Regions from separate parts of the Ruegeria sp. AB9 genome, predicted to be linked through region 1. Evidence: riboswitches for the same ligand, from Rfam matches in the RefSeq annotation. Region 1 holds a riboswitch; the other holds the start of a gene.

Region 1 (7,376 bases):
CCCGTTGAGCCCGGCAAGATTGGTTTTCAGATCACGCGAACACGGTTTAGACCATCGGCGTCGGTGACAGAGCAGCAAATGGATTTCAGGGTTCTTGGATGATCGTAGTCCCAAGGGCGGCCCCGATGCAGCGTTGCGCGTTCGTCCCAGATCAGGACGTCGCCTACAGACCATCCGTGGGTATAGACGTATTCCGGCTGTGTGCAGAACGCGATGGCTTCGTCCAGCAGGGTTTGACTTTCCGCATGTCCCATCCCCTCGATGGCAAAGGCGTGCGAGGCGATGAACAAGGCCTCTTCGCCTGTCACAGGATTTGGCCATATCGCGCGCCAGGGGCGATCCGGCCAGCGGGTCATTTTGGGCAAAGCGGCCAGATCTGCCGAGATCTTCGACCGGGAATGGGAAAGCCGGTGCCAGATAATCGCGTCCTTCAAGATGGATTTCAGGTGGTCGGGCAGGTCCTCCCATGCGGCTCGCGTCGATGCAATCTCGGTCTCGCCGCCAGTTGGTGGCACAACCTTGGCGGTCAGCATGTTGATCAGCGCAGGAGTCGGCAGGAACGTACTGTCCGTGTGCCACAGCATATTCGCCTGCAAGTCCAACAAGCGCAGATCGTCCTTTGTGCGCAGCCTGTCTTTTGTTTTGTTGGTCAGTTCAGAAACCTGAAATTCAATGTCGCGACCTGCCGCCATGGCTTCCCTGTTTTCCAGCGGGCCAAACAGTTCGGCGATTCGAATATGGTCTGCATCCGAAATCGATTGTGCAGGAAACAGCAAAGCTGAGTGGGTTTCGAATGCGTGCCGAATATCAGGATACAAGTTGTCACGGGTAACCTCACGCAGGTCGATATCGTGAACAACCAATCCGAAACGTGGATGCAGTGGTGATGTGCGCATCAAGGCCCTCCATCAAAACGTGTTCAGGAAGGGTGTGATTATCTGTGATCGCAATCTGTTTCATTTGCGACACGCGGTGGCGTCTCCTTGGGCTAGTCTTCCTCGAACGGGTCCCACTCATCTTCAACTTCGGGCAACGCTTCGGTCTCGACTTGGGCCGCGCGCTGTTCGGGCGTTTCGATCTTGGTGATCCGCGCCTTGGGGAATTGCGCGAGCACGGCCTGAACCAAAGGGTGCTGCTCGGCTTCGGATTTCAGCGCCAACTCCGCCTCGTCCCGTACTTCTGCAATTGTCGGTGTATCCCCGTTCGAGACAATCGAGACAGCCCACCGATTTCCTGTCCAGCGTTGCAGGGCAGAGCCCAGCCGCGGAGCAAGATCGGTTGGTGCTTGCGTGGCAGGGGTGAATTCGATTCGACCGGGTTGGTAAGACACGAGGCGCACACCGTTTTCCACCTCAACCAACAACTTCACGTCGCGGTTGGTGCGGATCAGTTCGACCACATGTTCAAAGGTTGGGTACCGGGCGAGGGCTGTTTGGGCATCCTGTGCCAATGCCGCAATCGGTGCGCCACCACCGCCACGAGGGGGCGAAGTGTAGGCAGAAGATTGGACCGCGCTGGCTTGCGTTGGCATCGCGCCCTGCCGCGGTATAGAAACGCCGCCGTTGGGCCCGCCTGACGGCGGGGGGGTATCCTGCAATCGCTTGATCAGTTCTTCTGGGCTGGGCAGATCAGCGACATGGGTCAGGCGGATAACGGCCATTTCTGCGGCCATCATGGCGTTCGGGGCGGCTGAAACCTCCTCCAGCGCCTTCAACAGCATTTGCCACATCCGGGTCAGGACCCGCATTGGCAGGGCGTTTGCCATCTGTTGGCCTCGGGTACGCTCGTCCGGAGAAACCGTCGGGTCTTCAGCTGCATCGGGTGTAATCTTAACGACACTCACCCAATGTGTGATCTCGGCCAGATCTCGCAGCACGGCCAGCGGGTCCGCGCCTTCGGCGTATTGACCGCTCAGCTCGGTAAGTGCGCTCGCGGCATCGCCGCGCAGTATCATATCCATAAGGTCCAGAACGCGGCCACGGTCCGCCAGTCCAAGCATGGCACGAACCTGATCGGCGGTAGTCTCGCCAGCCCCGTGCGAAATCGCCTGATCCAGTAGCGAGGTCGCATCCCGGGCCGATCCTTCCGCTGCTCGGGTGATCAGCGCCAGTGCGTCTTCCGCGATCTGGGCGCTTTCCGCTCCGGCGATTTTGCGCAGCAGACCGATCATGTCTTCGGGTTCGATCCGCCGCAGATCAAAGCGCTGGCATCGGGACAACACCGTGACGGGCACTTTGCGAATTTCGGTGGTCGCAAAGATGAACTTCACATGTGCGGGCGGTTCTTCCAGCGTCTTGAGCAGCGCGTTGAAAGCGCTGGTCGAGAGCATGTGAACCTCGTCGATGATGTAAATTTTGTAACGCGCGCTGGCGGCGCGATAACGCACGCTGTCAATGATCTCGCGAATGTCGTTGACGCCAGTGCGGCTTGCGGCGTCCATCTCCATCACGTCGACATGGCGGCCTTCCATGATGGCGACGCAGTGTTCGCACTGACCGCAGGGTTCGGTTGTGGGACCGCCGTTCCCGTCCGGACCGATGCAATTCATGCCCTTGGCAATAATCCGAGCGGTCGTGGTTTTACCAGTTCCGCGAATACCGGTCATGATGAAGGCCTGCGCGATCCGATCGGCCTCGAACGCGTTTTTCAGGGTGCGCACCATGGCATCCTGACCCACCAGATCGGCAAAGGTTTCCGGGCGATATTTGCGGGCGAGAACCTGATAGGCGGGGCTGGGGCTGTCAGTCATGTCTTCTCGTTCGGATTCGGTGCTTCGGCACAGCGTAGTGGCCACTGCTGCCCGCGTCCACAGCGTGGTGTGATGATTTTTGTTTTAGAAACGAGTCAGTTTCGCACTAAACTGCATCAGCAGATTTAATAACTCATTTTTGTAAAGAGTTCTTTGGGGAGGACACAATTCATGTCGCAGTTGGTGGTCTACGCCCTGCAAGTCGGAGGAGGAACGCTTGCCCTGACCTCGATGCCCGGACGTGGCGGGGATTATTCCAGCGATCTGGATACGATCGCAGCCTGGCAGCCGGGGCTTGTTGTATCGATGACAACGGATGTCGAAATGCTTCAGGACGGGGCGCAGAGTTTTGGCAGCGACATTCAAAGCCGCGCCAGCCGGTGGGTTCACCTGCCGATAGAAGATTTCGGAGCGCCGACAAAGGCGACTGAGGACGCGTGGCCGTCTGTCAGTGCCGCAGCCCGACACGCGCTGTCAGGCGGAGGTCGCGTTTTGGCACACTGTCGAGGAGGCTGTGGTAGGTCAGGCATGGTTGTCCTGCGGCTGATGGTCGAATGTGGCGAACGCGCCGACAAAGCGCTGGAACGATTGCGGGCCGTGCGACCTTGTGCCGTAGAAACTGATGCGCAACTGGCCTGGGCGTCTCAACTTGCCCAGGCACAGGTAGATCTGGAATCAGACTGAAAGCTGCTCGGGCGTGTAAACGGTTTTTCGAGGCCGGATCGTGGAAGCTTCGATCATAGCGCAGGGTGGGTATTTGACGATATTGGATGGCATCGCGCAAAACGTGTTTCCAAAGACCAAATCGGCATAAACATTCAGGGTCTCAATCGCAGCTTCGGGCTGCGTGCCGCAAAAGACACGAATGCTGCCTGATTGCGCCCGGAACGTTGCATGGCATCCTTCGGTGCAATGCGACAGCTCACTGTTTCCTTCAATCTCGAAATCATCGCTTGTGGCTGCTGTGGCCTGTGTCATGGCCTCCGCAATCGAGCGCGCAAGCTGCGCCAAAGCCGGGCAGGTTTTGCCCGTCCGCTGACAAACGGTTGCACTGTATTCATGCGTTTTTGTCTTCCAGATCATCCTGCGCCCTCCGCGCGTGGGGACAGGAGAGTTTGGTCAGGCAGGACGGCTTTTGCGGTCAGGACCTGCCCGGACACCCCGCCCGAGTTTCGGTTTCGTTTCCGATGGCAGGTCTCCTGACTTGCGGGTCATTGCTTTGCCAACCTTCCCAGCCGTTGGGCCAGTGGTGTTTTGGCATTGCTTACCGCTTACAGTTGCGGGGGCAGTCGCGGATTTGGTTGAGCCCTGAGGGCATAACCTCACCGTGTTCCCTTTTCATCCCGATCCCTTGTGGAGGTCGGAAACCATCACACAACCGCTAGCGTTTGACCACCCACCGAGTCAAGCCGATCTTTTGCCCGGACGTTTGGTCATGCTGGATGCACTGCAGGTTCCTGCGTACTGTCCATGGCATTGAAGTCGGCCCATTCGATTGTGCAGCGCAAAGTCAGAGATCATGTTGGATACAGAGCAGAGTGTTTTGACCGAAGATTTTCAATTCCCGTCTGGATCGGTAACGCTGTCTGCACGCCTCTATCGCCCAGTAGTCGAGCCGGAAACCGTTGTCGTGCTGAACAGTGCAACTGGTGTGCCGCGCGATTATTACTGTCATTTCGCACGATGGCTCGCCGCTGAGCATGGCATGGCCTGCCTGACCTATGACTATCGGGATTACGGGTTTTCTTTGACGGGCCGCTTGAAAGATTCGCGTGCGACCATGGCGGATTGGGCCTTGATCGACATGCCTGCGGCACGGGCGGAAATGCGTCGGCGATACCCGAATGCAAGACACTGGACCATTGGCCATTCAGTCGGCGCGATGTTGGGTCCGGTGCAGCCCGATATCGATAAGGTCGACCGTATGATCTGCGTTTGTTCGGGCCTAGTGACATTGAAGGACCATCCGTGGCCCTATCGGGGTCTGGCGTGGTTGTTCTGGTACGGTCATGCCCCTCTGATTGTGCGGGCGCTCGGGTATCTGCCCGGGAAAGCGATCGGCTTTGGCTCGGATCTGCCTTCATCTGTTTACTGGCAGTGGCGCAGGTGGTGCACGGCACCATTGAACTATGTGCCCGAAACTGGCCAGGACCTGCCTGCCGCGTGGTGGGAAGGTTCGGGCGTACCCGTAGATCTGTTCACCTTCGAGGATGATCAGATGGTGCCGCCAGAAGCGGTCTGGCGACTTGCTGATCTTTACGGCTCCGAGGCCAACCGTCACCTGCTGAAGCCAGCCGATTTCGGGCTGCCAGAGGTTGGTCATATCGGAGCATTTGCCCGGCGCAACGCTGCAGTTTGGCCGCGCCTGATCGCCTGACCAGACGCGGCGCAGGCGTTGCCGAGCACCTTCCAGCTATCGCCGGTCGCGAAGCTTTTTTTCCTGCATGACGCCACGCACCATCTTGCCGAACGCTTTATCCCGGGCCCGGGATTGAGCTACGGTTTCAGAGTTGCGCTGCTCTTCGCGCCGGAGCTTGCGCCAACGGCCTAATCGCGCCGGATCAAGCATGCCGCGGGTGATCGCCTCTTGCACTGCACATCCGGGCTCTGTGTCGTGCTGACAATCTGAAAAGCGGCAGTGCTGGCTTAACTCGGTAAGGTCCGAGAATACTTCGTCGATCCCGTCCTGAGCATCCAGCAGGCGCAAAGCGCGCATTCCGGGTGTGTCGATCAGCCAACCGCCGTTACGCATCCGGTGCAATGCGCGTGCGGTGGTTGTATGCCGACCACGTGCGTCATCCTCGCGAATACCTGACGTGGCGAGATCCTGATCGGTCATTGTGTTGGCAAGTGTCGTTTTGCCAACGCCGGACGATCCGACCAGCGCGCCGGTCTGGCCTGTGGGGCACCATGACAGGACTTTTTCAACTGCCGCAGGGTCCAGTGCGTTTACTGTCAAAACGGTCAAAAACGGGTCCACAGCTTGTACCTGCCCGGAGAAACTGTCGGGGTCGTCCGATGTGTCGGCTTTTGTCAGAACAACAACCGGGTAACACCCGGCCTGATGCGCAAGCGCCAAATAACGTTCCAGCCGGGGCAGGTTGAAATCGGCGTTGCAGGAACTGACGATGAACAGCACATCGACATTAGCAGCGATCAGTTGCGTCGCGGCACCAGTACCGGCGGCGCGTCGGTGCAGCAGGCTGCGCCGATCGAGCAGATGGCGCACGCGTTTATCGTCGTCAGTGAGAACCCAGTCACCGACGGCAAAAGCACCGGTCGGTTGATCAAGGGTCAGCAATGGAAATTCGCCATCCGGGGTCAGCCCGATCAGACGGTCCCGATGGACGGAAGCAATGCGAAAAGGCATGCATGAAGGGTTGTCCGCGTGTTGCGCAGCAAAGTGAGAGGACCATCCAAGGTCCGAAAGTGAAGAATACATTGGTCTGCCCGTTGTCAGAAACAGCAATCCCAACGGATGGCAAACGCTCATCCCCGGGTCACGTGTTCAGGCAGTCGGTTAGTACTGTGAGATCAGAACCGTTCTGCCCGAAGGGTTTTTGCTACAATCATAATGCCCTCCTGCGGCTATGGTTCACGAAGTGAGAGGTTGGACATCGACCCAAGCGGGGCTCGTTGTGGCTGCTTCCTTCCGGACCTGACCAGGTTGGCGAGGCGCTCGCCCGCGCCAACCTCTCGATTCTGGATATAGGGAAGGCTTCGGCAAAAGACAACCCGTCAGAGCGTCAGGCGAATGCGTGCAAAACCGTCGTCATCAGGTTCCAGAATACTTGGCTCGAACATGCTCAATTCATCAATGTACTTCAAAGCACCGGGACCCGTTCGAAGAATCGTCGTTGCCCCCGATTGCGACACCAGAGAGAAAGGATACGGCTGCTGGGCCAACGGATCGGGCGGCAGGCGTTGGGTCATGTAATCCCGCAACAGGTCCCTGATTTCCAGCGGCGGCAGATTGATAGCTTGGACTGAAGAGATGTGCGGGAAATGTCCCCCTCCGCTTGCTCGGTAGTTGTCGAGTGCAATCACGAAAGTCTGATCCGACTGCACGGGTTGGCCCGCGCATGTCAGACCGTGAACACGCCTGTGCCCGGGATGAATCAATTGACCCTCGACATCATATCGCGGTGGTTGCGAAGGGTCGATCTGATAGGACAGGCCGAAGATGATATCGAAATTGTACCCCGCCCGATCCCGGTCGAACAGTTCGATTTCGGCGCCGGGCAATTGTTGATTGAATGCGCTAGCCGACATCTCCAACCATTCCAGCAGATGGGCGCCTGTGATCTGGATTGCGCGCAGTTCATTGGGGAATACATGCAGGTCCGCAACGTGACGCAGACAAATTTCACCAGCCGGAACGTCCGTGTAATACCGGGGGCCGGAACGCCCGCCGCCTTTGGCCGGTGACACGGCAGACAGCAACGGAAGCTCTGCAAGCGCATTACCTTGTAGAAAAGCGCGCAATGCGGCAGCTTGCGCCGAAGCCACCAGCGTCAATCCGCGATCCGGAGCACAGAAACTGAAGTAGCTGTGCAAGTTTTCAGAGACGCGTGCAACAGGCGCAGCCATGTCCTGTCGGGTCTGATGATGTGCGGTTTCGACAAGG
Region 2 (7,376 bases), on a different contig from region 1:
CCGAAAGCCACTTTGGATTTTTCCAGAGAAAGCCTTGAGAAAATGATGTCGTCCATGTCACCTGAGGCCAAAGGCAGGATCGCAGGGCTTGGGATTGCCATGCCGTTTTACCTGTGGGACTGGGCCCAGACATTGCAGGTTCCTCAGGAAAAAATGGACCCGTGGCGTTCCGCGGACATAAAGGCGGATCTCGCGCTTTGCTACGATATGCCGATATTTCTTCAAAACGATGCGACGGCAGCCTGTGGAGCGGAGTTGGTTTTTGGTCCAGCGGACGGGCCTCGGGATTTTTTGTACTTTTACGTCGGATACTTCATTGGCGGAGGTGTGGTTCTCAATGGTTCAATCTTTTCGGGTCGTGGAAACGCTGGTGCACTCGGCCCTTTGCCAGTGCCTGATGACACGAGCGGTGTGAAGCCTTTGATCGACGTGGCCAGCCTTTACGTACTCGAGCGTTCAATCTCCGCAGAAAAGGCAACTACGCATTCTATATGGGAAACGACCGAGCGTTGGGAATTGCCAAAAGTTCAACTGGAAAACTGGTTGAAACAGACGGCGAGCGGGATTGCCAGCGCAATTGTCTCATCCTGTAGCCTTATAGACTTTGAATGCGTGAAGATCGATGGCTGGATGCCGCCGGATATCAAAGCGCGTTTGGTTGAGATGGTTGAAAACGAACTTTCCGATTTGAATCTGACCGGACTTGAGCGACCTTCTGTGCTGGCAGGAGCCGTAGGCCCGGACGCCCGTTCGTTGGGCGCGGCAAGTTTGCCCTTGTCAGAAAGGTATCTTTCCGAAGCGTAAAGTTCTTTTATATGCACTTCTCGGGCCAAGTAAGTTTACCGAAATTTCCAGAGTTCATGACTTTTTCGACAGTCATCACAATTGATCGTTGACGGATGCCGGGATTGTCTGGCAAGCCGTTCGGCATGTCCGGTTCCGGGGCGTGCTCTGGAATCAATAGGGAATGCGGTGCGGGCTCAGGCCCAATTCCGCAACTGCACCCGCAACTGTAAGCGGCGAGCAGGGCTGACACGCCACTGGGATTCTCCCGGGAAGGCCAGTCCAACGCTTCGACCCGCAAGTCAGGATACCTGCCGGATATGTGCCCTCATTTATGGGCACTCCTAATCGGCGACGGGATGTTCGTCGGACCAGGATGCTTGAAAAAGCAACTCGGCCTTGGATGTCCCGCAGTCAAAACGAGTTTCGTGCCGGGACTGGCGCGATGGGACAAGGACGACTGTTCATGAAGAAGCTGCTCTCTGCAGCCGTTGCCGCGGTGGCGCTCCCCGCCATGGCTAATGCGCATTTCCTTTTGGAATACACCAGTGACACCATGATCGAAAAGCCGGGCGACGTGCCGGTCAAGCTGATCTTCTGGCATCCGTTCGAAAATGGCCATGTCATGGATCTGGAAAAGCCGCAGGAATTCTATGTAATCCACAACGGTGAAAAGACCGACCTGCTGGGCACGCTGGAACCTGTCCGATTTACCGGCAAAGAGAATGAAGGCGCGGCTTTCAAAGGCACTGTTCCTGTCAAGCGCTCAGGCGACTACGTGCTGGTGACGGTTCCGCAGCCTTACTATGAAGAGTCAGAGGACATCTATATCCAGCAGCTTACCAAAGCGTTTCTGAACCGCAACGAACTACCGACCGACTGGATGAACCCGGTGGGCCTGCCGACCGAGATCATTCCGCTGAACAAGCCGACCAACATCATTGCGGGTTCGACCTTCACGGGGCGCGTGATGGCGGATGGTCAGCCGGTTGCGGGCGCCGAGATCGAGATCGAATACATGGCGGCCGAGCCTGACATGGACAGTGCAGCCGCTTCGACCCCGAACGTTTCGCCGATGCCCGGCGGTGCCGTGGTCGCCATCTCGGACGATAACGGGTATTTCTCGTTCGGTGTTCCAAAAGCCGGATACTGGGGTTTCGCAGCACTTGGGGCTGGTCCAGTGACCGAACATGAAGGTAAAGAACTCAGCCAGGACGCGGTCATCTGGATCCGCGCCTGGGATCTGGAGTAACGCCAAATGCATATCGTCGACGGAGCCCTTTCCAACCCGGTCGTAATTGGCGGCGCCGTCGCCGCTGCGGGGGGGATTGCATTGGGCCTCAGGTCACTGGACCTTGATCGCATTCCCACTGCGGGGGTGCTGTCTGCCAGTTTCTTTGTGGCATCGTTGATCCACGTGCCCATTGGCCCGTCGTCGGTACATTTGATCCTGAATGGCATGGCCGGGCTTCTGCTTGGCTGGGCCGCATTCCCGGCTTTGTTCGTCGGGCTTTTGCTGCAGGCCGTCTTCTTCGGCTTTGGCGGGTTGACAGTGTTGGGGATCAACACTGTCAATATCGCCTTGCCTGCAGTCGTGGCAGGAATGCTCTTTGGTGGCCTGATCGCCCGCGGCACACCTTTGCACGGAGCGATATGGGGAGGTGTCGGCGGTGCATTTGCAATTGCCGCCACAACCGGCATGGTTGCGGTATCGCTGGCATTGTCAGGAGACGAATTTTTGCCCGCTGCCAAGCTCGTTTTCTTTGCACATATCCCCGTCATGGCCATTGAGGCGATTTTGACCGGGTTCGCGGTTTTGCTGGCCCGCAAGGTCAAGCCCGAGCTGTTTGTCAAAGGAGTGACCACATGAAGCATCTGGTTTTCGTCCTGGCACTGTGCTGCGCACCTGTGCCTGCACTGGCGCATAAAGTCATAGCCGGCGTTTTTGAATCCGGCGACGCCATTGAGGGCGAGATCGGGTTCTCTAACGGTGATATGGCAAGCGAGACCGAGGTCATTGTCTCCGGCCCGGATGGGGCAGAGCTGGGTCGCACTGTCACTGATGTGGACGGTTTCTTTGTCTACACACCGAACTCAGCCGTGTCGCACACCTTTTTTGCTGACCTTGGTGCCGGACATGTGGCCGAAGTCACAATGTCTGCCGAAGATGTCGCAGAGATCATGGGCGTTGCGGTGGCTAAAACCGGTGACTCATTTTTGGCTGCTCCGACACAGATCAGCGGTTCAGTTGCTTCGCTCAGCGACGAAGAGCAGCAGCTAATTGCCAAGGCCGTGCGTGACGAATTGCGCCCGCTTCGGCGCGAGATTGCAGCTTATCGCGAACATAATGACCTGCAGACGATCCTTGGTGGGATCGGCTACATCGTTGGTCTGTTCGGTTTGGGCTTTTACATGGCGGCCCGCCGCAAACTGGCAGCCTGATGGCACACGTACTGGGTCAACAAGAGAAAACACTGGCCGAAGCCGGTGGCCGGTCCGAAGGGCTGATCAGCCCATTGGATCCCCGAATGCGGATCGTTATGGCCGTGGTTTTTGCGGTTGTGACCGTAGCGCTGTCATCTCTGACGGCACTGTGCGCGGCACTGGCAGTGTCACTGTCGCTTCTGATCGTTTCGCGCCTGCCGTGGCGGAAGACATTGAAACGAATGGCCATGATGGATGGGTTCATCGTGTTCATGTTGGTCCTGTTGCCCTTTTCTATGCCCGGAGACCCGATGTTCACGCTTGGGGGGTTCCCGGCAAGCTGGCAGGGTTTCTGGAAGGCGGTCGAGATTGCCCTGACCGCCAATGCCGTGATCCTGTCCCTGATGGTGCTGGTCGGCACGATGGAACCGGTTACGCTGGGCCACGCGTTGCATCGTCTGCGCTGCCCTGAAACGCTGGTTCATCTGCTGATGTTCACCATCCGGTATATTGAGGTTTTGCGGGAAGAATACCTGCGCCTTCGCGCCGCAATGAAGGTGCGCGGTTTCCGACCGACAACAAACTGGCACACATATCGCAGCTTTGGCTACCTTGTGGGCATGATGCTGGTTCGCGCGATCGAAAGGTCGGAACGTATTCTGGGTGCGATGAAATGCCGAGGATTCTCTGGGCGTATGCTGCTGCTTCAGGATTTTGCTCTGACGCGCAGAGATATCGTATTTGCTGCGGGCCTCGGCACCCTTTGCATGGGCTTGATCATTCTGGATTTCGCATGACACTGATCGCGCTTGAAAACATCTGTTTTTCTTACCCGGGTCAAGCCCCTGTCCTAGACGGGGCCAGCCTGAGCCTGAACGCAGGGCAGCGCCTGTCCCTGACAGGCCCGAACGGTGCGGGAAAATCGACGCTCTTGCGCATTACACTCGGGTTGCAGCGTCCGGAGTCCGGTACAGTCACCGTTTTTGGCCAGCAACGGACGGAAGAGGCCGATTTCCATGAGGTGCGCCGCCGGGTGGGGCTTGTATTTCAGGATGCTGACGACCAGCTGTTCTGCCCAACGGTTGCCGAAGACATCGCCTTCGGGCCGCTTAACCTAGGCAAGACACGGGACGAAGCACTGACCATCGTCGATAAGGTGTTGGGTGATCTGGATCTGATGCATTTGAAAAATCGCATCACCCACAAACTGTCAGGTGGCGAGAAACGATTGATCACTCTTGCGACGGTTCTGGCGATGGAGCCTGAAGTGCTTTTGCTGGACGAGCCAACAAATGCGCTGGACACGAAGAACGAGGCACGCCTGTTGGAAATCCTACGCTCTTTGCCACAAGCGATCCTGCTGGTAAGCCATTCGCCAACGTTCCGCACGGAACTGGCGCCGGATGAGTTGGACCTTCGCGACGGGAAACTGGTACCTGTCTGATCTGTTTCAGCTCTGTTCCGATGGGAAATTCGTCCAGCTTAGTTCCTTCGATGCGGCCAAGTCGTGCTAAAGAGTTTGGTTTTTAGAAGGCGTTTAGTGCGAAGAAACCTTAACTGTTACGTTTACGGCTCATCAGCCCATATTTGACAGCCCATGACCGAAAGGACCTGCGTTTGCGCCTGTCCTGTTTCACCGGCTGTTTTGATTGCGCCCCGCCTTTGCGGTTGAATTCGAACACGTCGATAATCCGCTCGGCACAGCCGCAGGCTTCGCCCATGCCAACTTTGGCGAAGTAGAATTTCTCGAAACGCTCCGGGTTTTGCATGGCTGCCCTCCTGAGTGCATTGAACCCTATGACGGGGGCTCTGCCAAATCACTTTCTTACGTTTCAAGCAACCTCGCTGTTTTGCTGCAAACTCGTTTCCCGTCCAGGCATTGTCCAGTTGATTGAAGGCCGGCGAGGTGATGGGCATCTCTGCGGTATCACATTCCCAACTAGTCCAATCCGCTGCCGCGATAGGCCCGGCAATTGGAGCAGCGATGTCGATGACCCGTGCCAAAACCTCGAACCCGCCGCCTGCGGTCGGACGGCTGAGCGACAGGGAGTCGGTCGCAATATCATGCAACGCGGCTGTTGGGGCCAGGCTAAGGGTTCGGCCGATCAGGGCCAACTACGCGATGCCCCCTGATCCGGGTGAAGACCCCGCGGCTGGAAGTGCCCTGGTGGGAGTCAAAATCGGAACCGTCCCACCACGGATCGTGGTTTTCTACAAGGTATTGTCGAAGGCCGGAACAAAGTCGCGGCGGATCGCGCACGTCAAAAGGAAGATGGGCTGTTGCGGTTCCGGCGCCCCGGCGCCGGCACGTGTGACAAAGGGCAATGGTGGAATAGCGTCGGGCAGTGACAGCGAAATCTGCGCCCTGCTATGCCCAGAGCGGCCGCGCCGCCAGGGAAACCTTTGAACAGGCTTTGCGCGAAGGTCGCCGGGTAGGCACCTGCGTGCCAGTGAAGTCGGATATGTTCTCTTCCGCTTCCTCGCGATCCACCGGGAGAATATCGGCAAGCTCACCTGGGAGGGAGCGCTGAAAAAACTGAGTGCCTGGGAGAAAGTCAAATTTTGAAAGTTGACCCACGTAATATGTTTACGGGGTTCGCAAAAGACACGCCCGGATCAGACTTACTGACGAAGCGTTGCTAAGCGTTCCAAATGGAGTGGAACCGCTGACGCGATCGAAATGCAAGTAGGCTGGAGTGCAGCTTTTTACCGGGGCAGAGTAGGTTTGGACGTGGATTGCACCAAGCACTTAAGCCGCCAAACAGAAAAAACCGGCCCTGTACCGACTTCTGAGTTCATGATTGGTATCGCCAACTCAACTTCTGTTCGTTGCACTCTGTTTATTGAATGGCCGGGTCAAATGCCTTGACGATTACTGTGTAAACCCAGTTGATTTGAGCTTCTGCGCCAGCACACTCATTTGCCTATAAAGTTCACCAGCGGCCGGGTGCCACAATGTCACATCAGCACACTGTTTGGTGACAACCTGTTCGTCCCCTCGTGCCGCTGGGCCAGTCAGGGCACCTTGTGGGCCGAAAAGATCGACATTTTCGACTGTACTGCTCAACAAGCCTGAGTTGAGTTTGGCTGCGATCCCTTCCGTTACGCCCGCCTCTGCCCATGCTTCGCGGGCGATGGCTTGCAAAACAACCGTGAAATTGTTCGATATCACGGCGGCCGCATGGTACAGACTTTTGCTTTCAGACCGGATGGGAAAACTTGTGGTGCCCAGGTCTTCCAGAAGGGGTTGAATAAACGCTGTGGCTTCTTCGTCGCCTTCCAGCCCGCATAACGCGTCTTTGAATTGTTCAGCTGCAGCCTGTGGGTCAGCGAAGGACATGACAGGATGAACGCTGGCCAGAAGCCAATTGAGTTTTCGCAAAGGTGACAATTCCTCGGCGGGAAAATACCCGCTGCAATGAAACGCGACCGTAGGTTTCCCGGACGGTTTCCGATCACTGAAGGCTGCTTCCAGTTTGCTGGCCACAACAGAGATTTGTGTGTCCGGAACCGAAAGGATCCAGAGGTCGGCGGGCCGCATATCGGTGTAGCTTTCAGTTGCGCGCCCGCAGTCGGACAATTGGGCGGCCTCATGCGCGGACTGAATTGAAGTGCTAAAGATATCCTGGATCGAACAGCCTTTTACCTTATCCAGAAGGCGGATCAGAGTTTTACCAACCCGTCCAGCGCCGACGACGTTTATTCTGATTTCAGACATAACTCGCATTCCTCGTTGCACTCGGCCTAATCCCCGGTCTGCCGGGACGAATAGAAATACGCTATAGCCTGTGTTCTGTTCTTGACGCTCAGCTTTTCATAGATGTTCGACAGATGAAATTTTACCGTATTGGTGGATATCTGAAGTTCCCTGGACAGTTCCCGGTTCGACATCCCCTGCGCCAGAGCTTCCAGAATGGCACGTTCCTTGCGCGACAGGCTTTGAATTGGATCCTGTTTCATTTTCCGGACGTCTATGAACGGAAACACCATTTTTCCAGCCGCGACTTCGGCGCAAGTTTCAAGAAGGGTTGCGACATCGCCCGAGCGGGCGGCAAATCCGGCCGCGCCCGCCTGCATGGCCAACCGCGGTACATCTCCTGAGGTATCACCATAGACAACAAAGCGCGGTGCATTTGCCTGATCGCGCAGAACTTCGATCAGTTTTGCAG

Evidence for each region. Region 1 has a riboswitch for cobalamin ahead of ACR0K5_RS11470 (hypothetical protein). Riboswitches for the same ligand answer to the same signal wherever they lie in the genome.
Region 2: another riboswitch for cobalamin. It lies ahead of ACR0K5_RS23765 (DUF4198 domain-containing protein); the one in region 1 lies ahead of ACR0K5_RS11470 (hypothetical protein).

Annotation. Positions count from the first base shown of each region.
Region 1 covers NZ_JBQGAA010000003.1:468,068-475,443, reverse strand. Annotated here, with positions in the region: gene ACR0K5_RS11485 (TauD/TfdA dioxygenase family protein) at 27-896, opposite strand; gene ACR0K5_RS11480 (DNA polymerase III subunit gamma/tau) at 989-2,749, opposite strand; gene ACR0K5_RS11475 (protein-tyrosine phosphatase family protein) at 2,921-3,433, shown strand; gene ACR0K5_RS11470 (hypothetical protein) at 3,425-3,832, opposite strand; cobalamin riboswitch at 3,922-4,136, opposite strand; gene ACR0K5_RS11465 (alpha/beta hydrolase family protein) at 4,269-5,126, shown strand; gene rsgA (ribosome small subunit-dependent GTPase A) at 5,163-6,191, opposite strand; RNA gene ffs (signal recognition particle sRNA small type) at 6,350-6,448, opposite strand; gene ACR0K5_RS11450 (bifunctional 2',3'-cyclic-nucleotide 2'-phosphodiesterase/3'-nucleotidase) at 6,488-7,376, opposite strand, start outside.
Region 2 covers NZ_JBQGAA010000024.1:4,931-12,306, reverse strand. Annotated here, with positions in the region: gene ACR0K5_RS23770 (ROK family transcriptional regulator) at 1-804, shown strand, start outside; cobalamin riboswitch at 918-1,116, shown strand; gene ACR0K5_RS23765 (DUF4198 domain-containing protein) at 1,250-2,035, shown strand; gene cbiM (cobalt transporter CbiM) at 2,042-2,653, shown strand; gene ACR0K5_RS23755 (cobalt ABC transporter permease) at 2,650-3,225, shown strand; gene cbiQ (cobalt ECF transporter T component CbiQ) at 3,225-4,004, shown strand; gene ACR0K5_RS23745 (energy-coupling factor ABC transporter ATP-binding protein) at 4,001-4,651, shown strand; gene ACR0K5_RS23740 (hypothetical protein) at 4,761-4,976, opposite strand; gene ACR0K5_RS23735 (Rossmann-like and DUF2520 domain-containing protein) at 6,080-6,925, opposite strand; gene ACR0K5_RS23730 (response regulator transcription factor) at 6,952-7,376, opposite strand, start outside.